DNA from 3 places in the Alsobacter sp. genome. Region 3 is predicted to be linked to each of the others. Evidence: predicted binding sites of a transcription regulator. Region 3 holds the regulator's gene; each other region holds the start of a gene.
What was found. The regulator LexA, encoded in region 3, represses DNA repair genes until DNA is damaged. The targets are predictions, from matches to a motif close to TGTTCNNNNTGTGTTCNG.
Positions count from the first base shown of each region.

Region 1 (4,601 bases), on a different contig from region 3:
ACTGCTCCGCTTCGCGCTCGGCAGGGATGCGGCGCAGCCGGATTTCCGGGCTCCCGGCGTGCCGGTTCCCAGTCCTCCCGCCACTCGAAACCTGCCGGCCAACATGGGGCTGGAGGCGATCGGCATCCTGCCGGCCGGCCGTTTCGCTGGCACCGTCATCGGCATCGCCGAGCAATCCGAGCCGGGCGACCTGTCGCCGACGGAAGGCTTTTTCCTGCATCCGGCACGGCCCGGCGGCTTCCGGATGAGCCGCCGCGACGGCTTCGATATCACCGACCTCGCCTTTCTGCCGTCCGGCGACATGCTGGTGCTCGAACGCCGCTTCCGCCTGCTCGACGGCGTCTCGGCGCGGATCCGGCGGATCAGGCTGGCAGACATCGTGCCGGATGCGCTGCTGGACGGGCCGGAGATCGTCATGCTGCCGATGGCGACGCGCATCGACAACATGGAAGGGCTCGCCGTCCACCGTGGCCGGGACGGCGCGCCGGTTCTCAGCCTGATATCGGACGACAATTTCTCGGTGCTGCAGAAAACGGTTCTGCTGCAGTTCCGGCTGGACGGTTGACTCTGGCCTCAGCGCGGAGCCGCGGCACGCTCCCGCTCCGCCGGGATCACGACCGAGAGGAGTGCGCCGTAGGGGACCAGCGCCAGGAGCGCGAGCACGACCTTCACGGCGAAATCGCACAGAGCGAGGCTCACCCAGAGCGGCATGGCCTGGACGCCCGCGAAGTGCACGGTGCCCGACATGTCGGGATCGCCGGCAAAGGCGATGGAGAAGAAGAGGGCCGTGTCCACCGCCGAGCCGAACAGGCTGCCCACCAGCGGCGCGTGCCACCACGCCTGCCGCCGCAGGCGATTGAAGACGCCGATGTCGAGCAGCTGGCCGACGAGGAAGGCGGTACCGGACGCGACCGCGATGCGCGGCGTGGCAAGGGCGAAGGACAGCATCACCGCGACCACGAAGCCAGCCGCAACGAGCTTGCGCGCGGTAGGCGCGCCGTAGCGGCGGTTGGTCAGGTCGGTGACGAGGAAGGACACCGGGTACGTGAAAGCGCCCCAGGTGAGGTAGTCGCCGAGCCCGAGCGGAGTGAACGGGTACTGCACCAGCACGTTGGAGGCCACGACGACGAGCGTCATGGCGATGACGGGAAGTGCGAGGCGGTGCAGGGTCTCGTTCATCTCGGCGCTCCCGTCCGCGCAAAACGAAGAAACCCCGCTCCGGGCGGAGCGGGGTCCCGAATGTCCCGGCCGTCCGCCTTACTGGGCGGTGGCGATCTTCTTCTCGATCTCGCGCTTCAGGTCGCGGGCGCCCTGCGACAGGTCATCGGTAGAGGCCTTCACGAGGAAGGCGTCGAGGCCGCCGCGGTGCTCGACCGAGCGAAGCGCATGCGCGGTGACGCGCAGACGGAACGAGCGCTGCAGCGCGTCCGACTGCAAGGTCACGTGGCACAGGTTCGGCAGAAAGCGCCGCTTCGTCTTGCGGTTCGAGTGGCTGACCAGATGCCCGGTCTGCACGCCCTTGCCCGTCAATTCACACCGACGTGCCATGTTCTCAGATCCTTCGCCGTCTCGCGGTGCCCGCCCCGCTGAAAGAGCGAAGGCGGCCGAGGCCGCCGACGGGAGCACGCATGCATTCGTTGGGCGGTGCTATAGTGGACTGGACGGCGCAACGTCAAGTCGCGCGGCGCGCGTACCCGGCCGGTTTTCGCCCCGCCGCCCGACCATGTGGCTCGCGCCACGCGCGGGCAGTCGCCATGATGCCCCCGAATCAGTCAAGATGGCGCGCCACGAAAGCGACTCCTTCCGTTGCGACGCTCGGATGATGCCCTCCCGGTCGAAGCGCCGGGGCGTCCCTTGGAACGAACCGACCGATGCGCCATCCGACTGTCCGCCCCCCGCGCCGCCTTCGTGCCGCTCGCCCGTTTATTTGGCTCGCCTTTGCTGCGTCCGCCGCTGCCATCGTCCCGGCGCATGCCGATACGGTCGGCGTCCAGTACGCCCTGAGCCTGGCGGGCCTGCCGATCGGAACGGCGACGCTGAACGGCAACTTCGACCGCGAGGCCTACAAGGTCGACGTGCGTGCCAAGCTGACCGGCCTGGCGGGGATGCTGACCAGCGGCAAGGGCGCGGGCACGTCCACCGGGGTCATGGACAAGGGCAAGATCGAGCCGTCCAGCTACGCGCTGATCTCGGGCGGATCGAGCAACACCTACACGGTACGAATGGCCCTGAATGCGGGGGCGGTCGGCGACATCGAGATCACGCCGCCTCTCGATCCGAAGGCTGACCGCGTGCCGGTTCTGACCGAGCACAAGAAGGGGGTCGTCGACCCCGTCAGCGCGCTCCTGATGCCCGTGCCCGCCGGCGCCAAGCTGCTGGATCCGACCTCGTGCAACCGCACGATCCCGGTGTTCGACGGGGCCGGCCGCTTCGACGTCACGCTGAGCTACAGCGAGACCAAGACGGTCGAGGTGAAGGGCTATTCGGGACCCGTGGTGGTGTGTTCCGCGAGGTACATCCCGATTTCCGGCCACCGAACCGGTCGCAAGTCGACCCAGTTCATGGCGGAAAACCGTGACATGGAGGCCTGGCTGGCTCCCGTCGAGGGTGCCCGGGTCCTGGTCCCGATGCGCATCTCGGTGCGGACGATGATCGGAACGACGGTGATCGAGGCGAACCGCTTTACGGTGACCAAGACGACCGCCTCGGATGTCACGGGCACGCCGGCGTCGGGGAACTGACAGAGCCCGAGAATCTTCGCGCCAGCGCATGCGATTGGTTAACCAAGTTCCCGACAAGACGGCAGCGAGGGGCCAATCGAGCGGAGCTTGCAGGGCGTCGAGCGACCAACACGAAAAAGATCTTTGTGCGTTGTTCCCGCCGCAATGTTGCCGCTGATCTTGATGCGGAACGAATGAAGACTCTGGAGGAGTCACCGATTCGACCGTGATTCGTTCCCTCAACGTTCCCTGACTCGGCAGGAAAAAGAGTTCTCTTTCGCGCTTTCCCGCTCGCAGCCGGCCACCCCGGCCCCTATATAGTCGGTCGATAATGCTTCCCCGCTCGCTTCCGCCTTCCGTTCGCGCCCGTGGCGTCACGGCCGTGCTCGGCCCGACCAACACCGGCAAGACCCACCTCGCCATCGAGCGCATGATCGGCCACGGAGCCGGCCTGATCGGGCTGCCGCTGCGCCTGCTGGCGCGCGAGGTCTACCAGCGTGTCGTCGACCGCGTGGGTGTGGATGCCGTCGCCCTCGTCACCGGCGAGGAGAAGATCAAGCCGGCCAATGCACGGTTCTGGATCGCCACGGTCGAGGCGATGCCGCGTGACTTGGACGTGCCCTTCGTCGCCATCGACGAGGTGCAGCTCGGCGCCGACCGCGACAGGGGCCACGTCTTCACCGACCGCCTGCTGAACATGCGGGGCCGCGCCGAAACGCTGCTGATCGGGGCGGCCACGGTGAAGCCGCTTGTCGAGGCGCTGATCCCCGGCGTCAACGTCGTCTCCCGCCCGCGCCTGTCCACGCTCAGCTTCGCCGGCGAGAAGAAGATGACCCGCCTGCCGCCGCGCAGCGCCGTGGTCGCGTTCTCTGCCGACGAGGTCTATGCCATCGCCGAGCTGATCCGCCGCCAGCGCGGCGGCGCTGCCGTGGTGCTGGGAGCGCTGTCGCCGCGCACCCGCAACGCCCAGGTCGCGATGTTCCAGAACGGCGACGTCGACTTCCTCGTGGCCACCGACGCCATCGGCATGGGGCTGAACCTCGACCTCGACCACGTCGCCTTTGCCGCCGACAGGAAGTTCGACGGAGCCATGCACCGGCGCCTGAACCCGGCCGAGGTGGGGCAGATCGCCGGCCGGGCCGGGCGTCACCTGCGCGACGGCACGTTCGGGACCACGGGCCGTTGCCCGCCTTTCGAGCCGGAGCTCGTCAACGCCGTCGAGAACCACTCCTTCGATCCGCTGACGATGCTGCAGTGGCGCAACGCCGATCTGGATTTCTCGACGCTCGCACGCCTCGTGGCCTCGCTGGAGCGCTACCCGTCGGAGCATGGGCTGACGCGGGCCATTCCGGCTGCGGACGTGGTGGCTCTGGAGATCGCCGCGCATGACGACGAGCTGCGCGGCTACGCGTCGACAGCGGCGACGGTCGAGCGGCTGTGGGACGTCTGCCAGATCCCTGACTACCGCAAGGTGGCGCCGCAGGCCCATGCCGACCTGGTTTCGACCGTCTACCGCCAGCTCATGCGCCACCAGCGCCTCTCCGACGACTGGTTTTCCCGCCATGTCGAGGACGTCAACCGCACCGATGGCGACATCGACACGCTGTCGAACCGCATCGCCCAGGTGCGCACATGGACGTTCGTTGCGAACAGGCCGGACTGGCTGCGTGATCCCGAGCATTGGCAGGGCGTCACCCGTCAGGTAGAGGACAGGCTGTCGGATGCGCTGCACGAGCGTCTGGCCCAAAGGTTCGTGGACCGCCGCACCAGCGTGCTGATGCGGCGCCTGAGAGAGAACGCGATGCTCGAGGCGGAAATTACGGCGGCGGGAGATGTGCTCGTCGAGGGGCACCATGTCGGACGCCTCCAGGGCTTCCAGTT
Region 1 covers NZ_JCACDK010000021.1:142,485-147,085, forward strand. Annotated here, with positions in the region: gene AC5JCN_RS26185 (esterase-like activity of phytase family protein) at 1-565, shown strand, start outside; gene AC5JCN_RS26190 (queuosine precursor transporter) at 574-1,179, opposite strand; gene rpmB (50S ribosomal protein L28) at 1,258-1,548, opposite strand; gene AC5JCN_RS26200 (DUF3108 domain-containing protein) at 1,872-2,741, shown strand; gene AC5JCN_RS26205 (helicase-related protein) at 3,052-4,601, shown strand, end outside.
Region 1: AC5JCN_RS26205 (helicase-related protein) is a predicted target of LexA. The motif match lies at 2,953-2,970, and genes of this name have one in related genera.

Region 2 (4,601 bases), on a different contig from region 3:
TCGGATCGTTGCGCGGCACCAGCGGGCTGGAGGGCACGACCTCATGCCCGTGACGCGCGAAATAGTCGAGGAAGGTAGACCTGATCTCATTGACGCCGCTCATTGACGCCTTTTCCCGCAATTCGTGGCGGCCTTCGCCGCAGGACATGTCGCGGGCTTTGTAGAGATGCGCACCGCCGCTGTCGAGAAGGGGGATGGGCGGCGGAAAGGATGGAGCGCGAAGCACATCGCGCGGTCGCCGCATTCAGCCAAGGGAAGACGATGGCGGGGCGGCAGGGATGACGGCGCCTGCCGGCGCCGCGCCCTCCTCCGGCGCATGCGCGCCACCTTCTCCCGCAGGGCGGGAGAAGGTGAGCTCGTGCCCGAGTGGTCAGGCCTCGCCTTCGTCGAGATCCTCGGCGGAGGGCTCGACGTTCTCGAGGATCCGCTCGGCCAGAAGGCCGGCATTCTGGCGGATCTGGCCCTCGATGCGCGCCGCCACGTCGGGGTTCTGCCGCAGGAACTGCTTGGCGTTCTCGCGGCCCTGCCCCAGGCGCTGGCTGTCATAGGAGAACCAGGCGCCGGACTTCTCGACGATGCCGGCCTTGACGCCGAGATCGACGAGCTCGCCGGCCTTGGACACACCCTCGCCGTACATGATGTCGAACTCGACCTGCTTGAAGGGCGGGGCGACCTTGTTCTTCACCACCTTCACGCGCGTCGTGTTGCCGACGACCTCCTCGCGGTCCTTGATGGAGCCGACGCGGCGGATATCGAGGCGGACGGAGGCGTAGAACTTCAGCGCGTTGCCGCCCGTGGTCGTCTCGGGCGAGCCGTACATCACCCCGATCTTCATGCGGATCTGGTTGATGAAGATAACCATCGTGTTCGAGCGCGAGATCGAGGCCGTGAGCTTGCGAAGCGCCTGACTCATCAGCCGCGCCTGCAGGCCAGGCTGCACCTCGCCCATCTCGCCCTCGATCTCGGCGCGCGGCACGAGCGCCGCCACGGAGTCGATCACCAGCACGTCGATGGCGCCGGAGCGCACCAGCGTGTCGCAGATCTCGAGTGCCTGCTCGCCCGTGTCGGGCTGCGAGATCAGCAGATCCTCGAGGTTGACGCCGAGCTTGCGGGCATAGACCGGGTCCAGCGCATGCTCGGCATCGATGAAGCCGCACACGCCGCCCTTCTTCTGCGCCTCGGCCACGGTGTGGAGCGCCAGGGTCGTCTTGCCCGACGATTCGGGGCCGTAGATCTCGACCACGCGGCCGCGCGGCAGGCCACCCACGCCGAGCGCGATGTCGAGCCCCAGCGAGCCGGTCGAGACAGTCTCGATCTCGACCGCTTTCTCGTTCTTGCCGAGCCGCATGATGGAGCCCTTGCCGAAGGCGCGCTCGATCTGGGAGAGCGCGGCATCGAGGGCTTTGGCCTTGTCCATGGATTGACCTTCAACGAGTCGAAGAGACGGCTGAGACATGGTGAGGGATCCTTTTGGCACGAGCCCGGGGCGATCTCAATGGCGAGGGTGACGCGATGATGGTCACGGTTCGTTCTAACTCGCAAGTTCTTTTTTTGTTCTCAAACGGCACGTCCAACCCGTTGTAAAACAACCGCTTGGCGGGAAAGCGCAGTGCTGTTCAACGGGAAGATGCAGGGACAGCACGACAAAACCTGTCACCCCGCTCGGAGGGCGACGCATTGTGTTACCGGAATCGCTGCAATGGGCCGCGACGCGCGGCTCTTGCGCGTCCTTGCAATGCCCTCAGGAAAGGCCGTCCTGGAGACCCGCAGTCCGGCGGCCGTCCATGCGCGCCACGCCTCGCCTCAGACGAAGTGGGCCTTCACCGCCTCGATCAGCTGCTTCAGGCTGAAGGGCTTCGGCAGGAAGCCGAACTCCTCCCCTTCGGGCAGGTTCTTGCGGAAGGCTTCCTCCGCATAGCCGGAGACGAACACGATCTTGGCGGTGATCCCGCGCTGGCGCAGTTCCTTCAGCAGCGTCGGGCCGTCCATCTCGGGCATGACGACGTCGGAGACGATGAGGTCGATCGAGCCCTCGTGCGCCGCGACCACCTCCAGCGCATCGACGCCGGACGCAGCTTCGAGCACGGTGTAGCCGCGCTGGCTGAGCGCCCGTGCGCCGAAGGCGCGCACCGCCTCCTCGTCCTCGACGAGCAGGACCGTCCCCTGCCCCGTCAGGTCGGCGCCGGTCTGCTGCACCGGCGGCTGCCCGGCCTGCTCCTTTTTGGCGGCCTGCGCGGCCTCGGCGGCGGTATCAGCCTCCTCTCCCGCAAAGCGCGGCAGGTAGATGCGGAAGGTCGTGCCCGCGCCCACCTTGCTGTCGCAGAAGATGAAGCCGCCCGACTGCTTGACGAAGCCGTACACCATGGAGAGGCCGAGGCCCGTGCCCTTGCCGACCTCCTTGGTCGTGAAGAAGGGCTGGAAGATCTTGTCGATGATCTCCTGCGGAATGCCGGTGCCGCTGTCCTCGATCTCGATCAGCACGTGGTCGGCGGCCGGCATCGGTGGATTGCCGACGCCCTCCGCGTCGGCGGCCGGCACGTTGCGGGTGCGGATGGCGAGCTTGCCGCCCTCGGGCATCGCGTCACGCGCGTTGACGGCGAGGTTCACCACCACCTGCTCGAACTGGGTGAGGTCCGCCTTCACCGGCCACAGGTCGCGGCCGTGGCGCACGTCGAGCGCGATGCGTTCGCCCAGCAGGCGCTTCAGCAGCATGGAGAGGTCGGAGAGCACCTCGCCGAAATGCATCACCTGCGGCCGCAGGGTCTGGCGGCGCGAGAAGGCCAGCAACTGCCGCACGAGCCCGGCGGCCCGGTTGGCATTCTGCTTGATCTGCATGATGTCCTGGAAGGACGGGTCGGTCGGCCGGTGGTTCACCAGCAGCAGATCCGCATATCCCAGAATGCCTTGCAGCACGTTGTTGAAGTCGTGCGCCACGCCGCCGGCGAGTTCGCCGACAGCCTGCATCTTCTGCGCTTGGGCGAACTGCGCCTCTAGCGCCTTCTGCTCGGTCGTATCGAGCGCGTAGATGATGGCGACCTCGCCCTCGTCGCCGTCGCGTTCGGAGGAGGTGACGAAGAAGCGGGCGGAGCGGTTGCCCTCGCCGTCCAGCGCGATCTCGATCGGCGGAATGTCGCCGCGCCCCTCGGCCGCGGCCTCGACGGCCGTCAGCAGCGCCGGCCGCTCGCGCTCGGCGGCCACCGCCAGGATGGAGCGGGGCTCCGATGCGTCCTGTCCCTTGAAGTAGGCGCCGAACAGCCGCGCGAACGGCCCGTTGGTGCGCGCCAGCCGGCCCTCGCGGGTGATCGTGGCGATGGCGAGCGGGGTGTTGTTGAAGAAGCGCGCGAACCGCACCTCGGCCGCGCGCTGCCCTTCGGCGACGTCCTCGCCGGCCGAACGGTTCAGCACCAGCGTGCGAGAGGGGCCCGGCGAGCCGTCATAGCCGAAGGCGACGCGGTGGAAGACCCGCACCGGGAGCGACTGGCCGCCGCGCTTGCGCAGGTCGAGGTCGTGGATCTCGGTGCGGACCTCCCCCGCCCCGCCCGCGACCGAGCCGAGCAGCGCCGCGCCGTCGCCGGGCACGATGTCGGTGATCTTGAGCCCGCCGGATCCGAACTGCGCGAGGTCATAGTCCAGCCAGCCGGCCAGCGTCGCGTTGACGTAGACGACCTCGCCCGTCGAATCGACGGAGAGAAATCCTGCCGGCGCGTGGTCGAGATAATCGATCGCGTGCTGCAGCTCCTGGAAGATGTTCTCCTGGCGCTCGCGCTCGCGCGTCACGTCCGCGACGCTCCAGAGGCTGGCGCGCCGGCGTCCGGGACGGTCGACCGGCCGTACCTTCACGCGGTACCAGGCCGCGCCTTCGAAGGCGCCGAGCGGGGGCGACAGCCGCATCTCCTCCACCGCACCGCGGCCGTCGCGGGCAGCCTGCGCCAGGCGGTAGATCGCCTCCGACACGTCGGGCGTGCCCGTGAAGAGCCGCTCGACGACACGCACCTCGGCCAGCGAATGGGCACCGGAGAGACGCAGATAGGACGGATTGGCGTAGGCCACGCGGCCGTCGACCTCGACCACCACCATGCCCTCCGACGAGGTGTCGGAGATCAGCTTGGTGAGGTCGTTGGGCTGCGTCTTGCCCGAAAATTCGATGATGCCGACCGCTCCGGCGAACAGCGCGAACACGCCGACCACGGATAAAAGCGCGAGCAGCCCCATGATGAGGGGCTGCGCCTTCTCGCTCGCGATGAGCGACAGGGCCAGCGCCGCGCCGACGAGCACCCCGGCCAGGGCGAGCACGAGCGCGATGCTGCCGGAGCGATGCGCCCTCTCCGGACGCACTCCGGCGACGGCGTCGCTGCCGGCGCCCACCGCCTCGTTGCCCGCGTGTTTCGGCATATCCCACCCGTCCGCAGCCGTCACGACGCCCTCCTGCGGAAACGCATGACGTAGCCGATCACCTCGGCAACGGCCTTGTAGTGCTCGACCGGGATTTCCTGATCGAGATCGACCGCCTTGTAAAGCGCCCGGGCCAGCGGCGGATTCTCGACGACAGGCACGGAATTCTCCTCCGCCACGTCGCGGATGCGCAACGCAATCGCATCGAG
Region 2 covers NZ_JCACDK010000001.1:869,149-873,749, reverse strand. Annotated here, with positions in the region: partial or broken gene AC5JCN_RS04060 (alanine--tRNA ligase-related protein) at 1-103, opposite strand, end outside; gene recA (recombinase RecA) at 371-1,456, opposite strand; gene cckA (cell cycle histidine kinase CckA) at 1,804-4,392, opposite strand; gene flhB (flagellar biosynthesis protein FlhB) at 4,413-4,601, opposite strand, start outside.
Region 2: recA (recombinase RecA) is a predicted target of LexA. The motif match lies at 1,542-1,559, and genes of this name have one in related genera.

Region 3 (4,601 bases):
ACGCGCCTGGAAGTGACGGAGGAGCTGGCTCCCCGCATCCCGGCAGACAGGATCGTCGTCGGGGAGAGCGGCATCTTCGCCCATGCCGAGCTGGAGCGGCTCGGACGCTGCGGCGTGCGCACCTTCCTCGTCGGCGAGAGCCTGATGCGCCAGGCCGACGTTGCCGCCGCGACCAGCGCGTTGCTGTTCGGCGAGGCGGCGGAGGCCTGAGCGATGTCCGGCCTCACCCATATCGACGCGTCCGGCACCGCCTCCATGGTCGACGTCTCCGACAAGTCCGCCACGATGCGGACCGCAGTCGCAGAGGGCTGCGTCGTCATGCTGCCCGAGACGCTGGCGCTGATCCGCATGGGCGACGCGAAGAAGGGCGACGTCTTGGGCGTCGCGCGCATCGCGGGCATCATGGCGGCCAAGCGCACGCACGAGCTGGTGCCGCTCTGCCATCCGCTACTTCTGACCAAGGTCCAGGTGGATCTCGAGCTCGACGACCTTCTCCCGGGCGTTCGCATCCGCGCGCTGGCCCGGGTGACCGGCCAGACCGGGGTGGAGATGGAGGCGCTGACCGCTGTCTCCGTCGCCTGCCTCACCGTCTACGACATGGTGAAGGCCGCTGATCGCGGCATGCGGATCGAGGGCGTCCGGCTGCTGTCGAAGGAAGGCGGCAAGTCCGGTGAATGGCAGGCCGAGGGCACGCCGTCATGAGCCTGCTCTCGGTCGACGACGCCCTGAGAATGGTGATCGAGGCGGCCGGGCCGGTCGAAACGGAGACCGTTCCCGTGGCCGAGGCGGACGGGCGCACTCTGGCAGCTCCGCTGGCGGCCCTGCGCACGCAGCCCCCCTTCGCAGCGTCGGCGATGGATGGCTACGCCGTGCGCGGCGAGGACGTGGCGCAGGCGGGTGCACGGCTGAAAGTGATCGGAACGGCACCGGCGGGGCACGCCTTCGAGGGCCGGGTCGGTCCTCGCGAAGCGGTCAGGATCTTCACCGGCGCGCCATTGCCTGACGGGGCGGACACGATCCTGATCCAGGAGAACGCGACCCGCGAGGGCGATGTCGTCGTGACCACGTCCGCCGAACGCACGGGGCGCTTCGTGCGCCAGGCCGGGCTGGACTTCGCCTCCGGGCAGGAACTGCTGCCGGCGGGCACGCGCCTGACGCCGCGGACGGTGGCGCTGGCTGCCGCCATGGACCATCCCACCATTCAGGCACGTCGCCGCCCTCGCGTGGCCATCCTCGCCACGGGCGACGAGCTCGTCCGCCCCGGGGAGACGGCGCGACCCGACCAGATCGTCGCCTCCAACACCTATGCCGTCGCCGGCATGACCGCCGCGGCCGGGGGGGTGGCGACCGACCTCGGGATCGCGGGCGACACGTTCGAGGCGCTCGAGGACGGCATAACCCGGGCCGAGGCTGCAGGCGCCGACGTGCTCGTCACCCTCGGCGGCGCGTCCGTGGGCGACCACGACCTCGTCCAGTCCGCGCTCACCAGTCGCGGCATGACGCTCGGCTTCTGGCGGATCGCGATGCGGCCGGGCAAGCCGCTGATCTTCGGCCGACTGGGTCGGATGGTGATCCTCGGGCTCCCGGGAAACCCCGTCTCATCCATCGTCTGTGCCCGGCTCTTTCTCGTCCCCCTGCTGCGCGCTCTCGTCGGCGATTCCGAAGCCGGCGGGGATCCGTCGGAGCCGGCCAGGCTCGGCGAGGCGGTTCCCGCCAACGACATGCGGCAGGACTACGTCCGTGCGCGGACGGAGCGCGCGCCCGACGGGACGACGATCGTGTTCCCGTTTCCGCTGCAGGACTCCTCGATGCTCAGCGTCTTGGGCGCAGCCGACGCCCTCCTCGTTCGTGCCCCGCACGCGACTGCCGCCAAGGCAGGCGACGCCTGCAGGATCGTGCGCCTTTAGCGCTCGTCCGGGGCCGCGATCCCATGTGGAACATTGGGCCTCGCCATGCGAACAGGTGATCGATTTGCCGAACACAGGGGGAACGTGTATGGTTTGTTCGTGATTTGTTTGAGTCGCGCAACGCGCGATCGCTCCGCAGGTGGCACCGGCATGTTGACGCGCAAGCAGCACGAACTCCTTCGCTTCATTCACGACCGACTGCGCGAGGACGGCGTTCCGCCCTCCTTCGACGAGATGAAGGAGGCGCTGGACCTGCGCTCGAAATCCGGCATTCACCGGCTGATCATGGCGCTGGAGGAGCGCGGCTTCATCCGCCGCCTGCCCAACAGGGCCCGCGCCATAGAGGTGGTGCGCATGCCCGAGCAGGCGGTGCCGGCCGGCGCCCCGCGAGGCCGCTTCAGCCCGAACGTCATCGAGGGAACGCTGGGCAAGCTGCGGCCGCGCCCGGTCTCGGGCGGCAGTGACGACGCAAACCCGAACGTGGCGATACCCGTCATGGGGCGCATCGCGGCAGGCACGCCCATCTCGGCCCTGCAGGTCCGCAGCCACACGATCAGCCTGCCGCCGGACATGATCGGATCCGGCGAGCATTTCGCACTCGAGGTCCGCGGCGACTCGATGGTCGATGCCGGCATCCATGACGGCGACACTGTCGTCATCCGCCGGCAGGACAGCGCCGACACCGGGGACATCGTCGTCGCACTGATCGACGACGAGGAGGCCACCCTGAAGAGGCTGCGCAAGCGGGGCTCATCGATCGCGCTGGAAGCCGCCAATCCGGCCTACGAGACGCGCGTGCTCGGCCCCGACCGGGTGCGCATCCAGGGCCGGCTGGTCAGCCTGCTGCGCCGCTACTGAGCCTCTTCCTCGCCGTCCGGAGAGGTGGTGCGCGGCATCCGCGGTGGCGGTCTCGCCTGCGGAACCGCACCGGGTGGCGGGGCACGCAGCCATGGGCGCTCCACACCGGGTGGTCGAGCCTGTGTCTCGGCGATGACGCTCACTGTAGTCCCGGCTGCTTCGGCAAAGCCCTGCCCCGGCAACGACATCGGCGGACCTGTTGAGAGTTTGACTCCGGCAATCCCTTCGCTGCCGAGTGCCATGGAGACGGCTCCCGTGCGGGCCAGCGAGGCTCGGTCGATGAGAAGCGCGGGGGTGCACCATGGCGGCGCCCGAAGAGGCGTGACGAGGATCGTGGCGCGCCGGCAATCCTCCTCGAAGGCGGCGGGGGCCGTCGCGAGCACGATGGCGCCTCCGCCGAGTAGCCGTCCGACGCAGCCGATGGGGTCGCAGGACGTGCCCTTCACGAGCGACGGGTCGTCTGGCGAGCGCCCGTCGGCATCGGCGGCGAGCCACTGCGTGACGGCGAAGTCGCCCGCCCCCCGGCCGAGAATTGCGAGCCGTCCATCCTCGGTGCGGAACGCCAGGGCTCTCGCGTCCTGCGGGACCACAAGGTCCATGCGCGGCGCCGAGGCGGCCAGCGCGACGCCTGCGACTGCGGCGGGAACGGCGGACAGGCGCAGCCATCCACGCCAGAGCGTGGCGAGAACCACGGCCGCGGAGAGCCCGAGCAGGGCACCATGTCCGAAGGCCGGAGAGTGGCGGACCGCGCCCGGCAGGCCCGCGACCCAGGCCGAGAGCGACAGCATCCCCTGGACACCAAGCCCCATGACCCGCCAGACCGGCGTGTCGAGCCCGAACGGCATGGCGACCATCCCGAGCATTGCCATCGGCATCACCACGATGCTGACGAGCGGCAGCGTCAGGATGTTGCCGACGATGCCCAGCAATGTCCCGCGCTGGAAGTGATAGAGCGCGAAGGGGGCCGTCGCGGCCTCGGCAACGAGGGTCGAGAGCACGGCGAGCACAACGTGCCGCCGGGCGGACCCGAGAAGGCGTGCGACCGGCCCCGGGGGCGGCGCATCGCGCGGACTGGGCTGTTGCTGGCGCAGCGGCGTGAAGGCTCCCGCTTCCGGGTCGCTGCCCGGAGCAGCCCTCTCGAACAGGGCGATCAGAGCAGCGACGGCCGCAAACGACATCTGGAAGCTCGGGCCGAGCAGGCTCTCCGGCTCCAGGGCGAGCACCACCATCGCCGCGAACGCGAGGTTGCGCATCGAGAGCGCCGGCCTGTCCACGAGTATGGCACCCATCAACACGAGGCTCATCACCAGCGAGCGCTGCGTGGCGATCTCCGCGCCGGCGAAGGTGTTGTAGACGAGGGCCGCCCCCATCCCCGCCAGCGCGGCGATCTTGCGCAGGGGCCAGCGCAGCGCCAGTTCGGCCGAAAGGGCCAGCGTGGCTCTGACAAGCCAGAACACCATCCCGGCCGCGAGCACCATGTGAAGCCCGGAGATCGAGACCACATGGTAGATGCCGGCGCCGCGCAGGGCGTCGTTCGTCTCTTCGGGAATCAGCCCGCGCTTGCCGGTGACCAGCGCAGCGCCGACGGCGCCCGACGGCCCCTCGACAGCGCCGACGATACGGGCGGTGAGGTCGTTTCGGGCACGGTCGACCAGAGCCCGAAGGGAAAGTCCCCACCCCGCAGCAGCGGGAGCCTGCGCGACGGCTACGGGCCCGAGGACCGAGCCGACGGCGCCGATGCCGGAGAAGAAGGCCTCGCGCGCGAAATCGTAGCCGCCGGGCCGAGAGGGCTCGGGCGGCGGCATGAGCCGGGCCCTCACGGCGACGAAAGCGCCG
Region 3 covers NZ_JCACDK010000005.1:47,077-51,677, reverse strand. Annotated here, with positions in the region: gene trpC (indole-3-glycerol phosphate synthase TrpC) at 1-210, shown strand, start outside; gene moaC (cyclic pyranopterin monophosphate synthase MoaC) at 214-702, shown strand; gene AC5JCN_RS05480 (molybdopterin molybdotransferase MoeA) at 699-1,907, shown strand; gene lexA (transcriptional repressor LexA) at 2,058-2,765, shown strand; gene AC5JCN_RS05470 (ComEC/Rec2 family competence protein) at 2,759-4,601, opposite strand, start outside.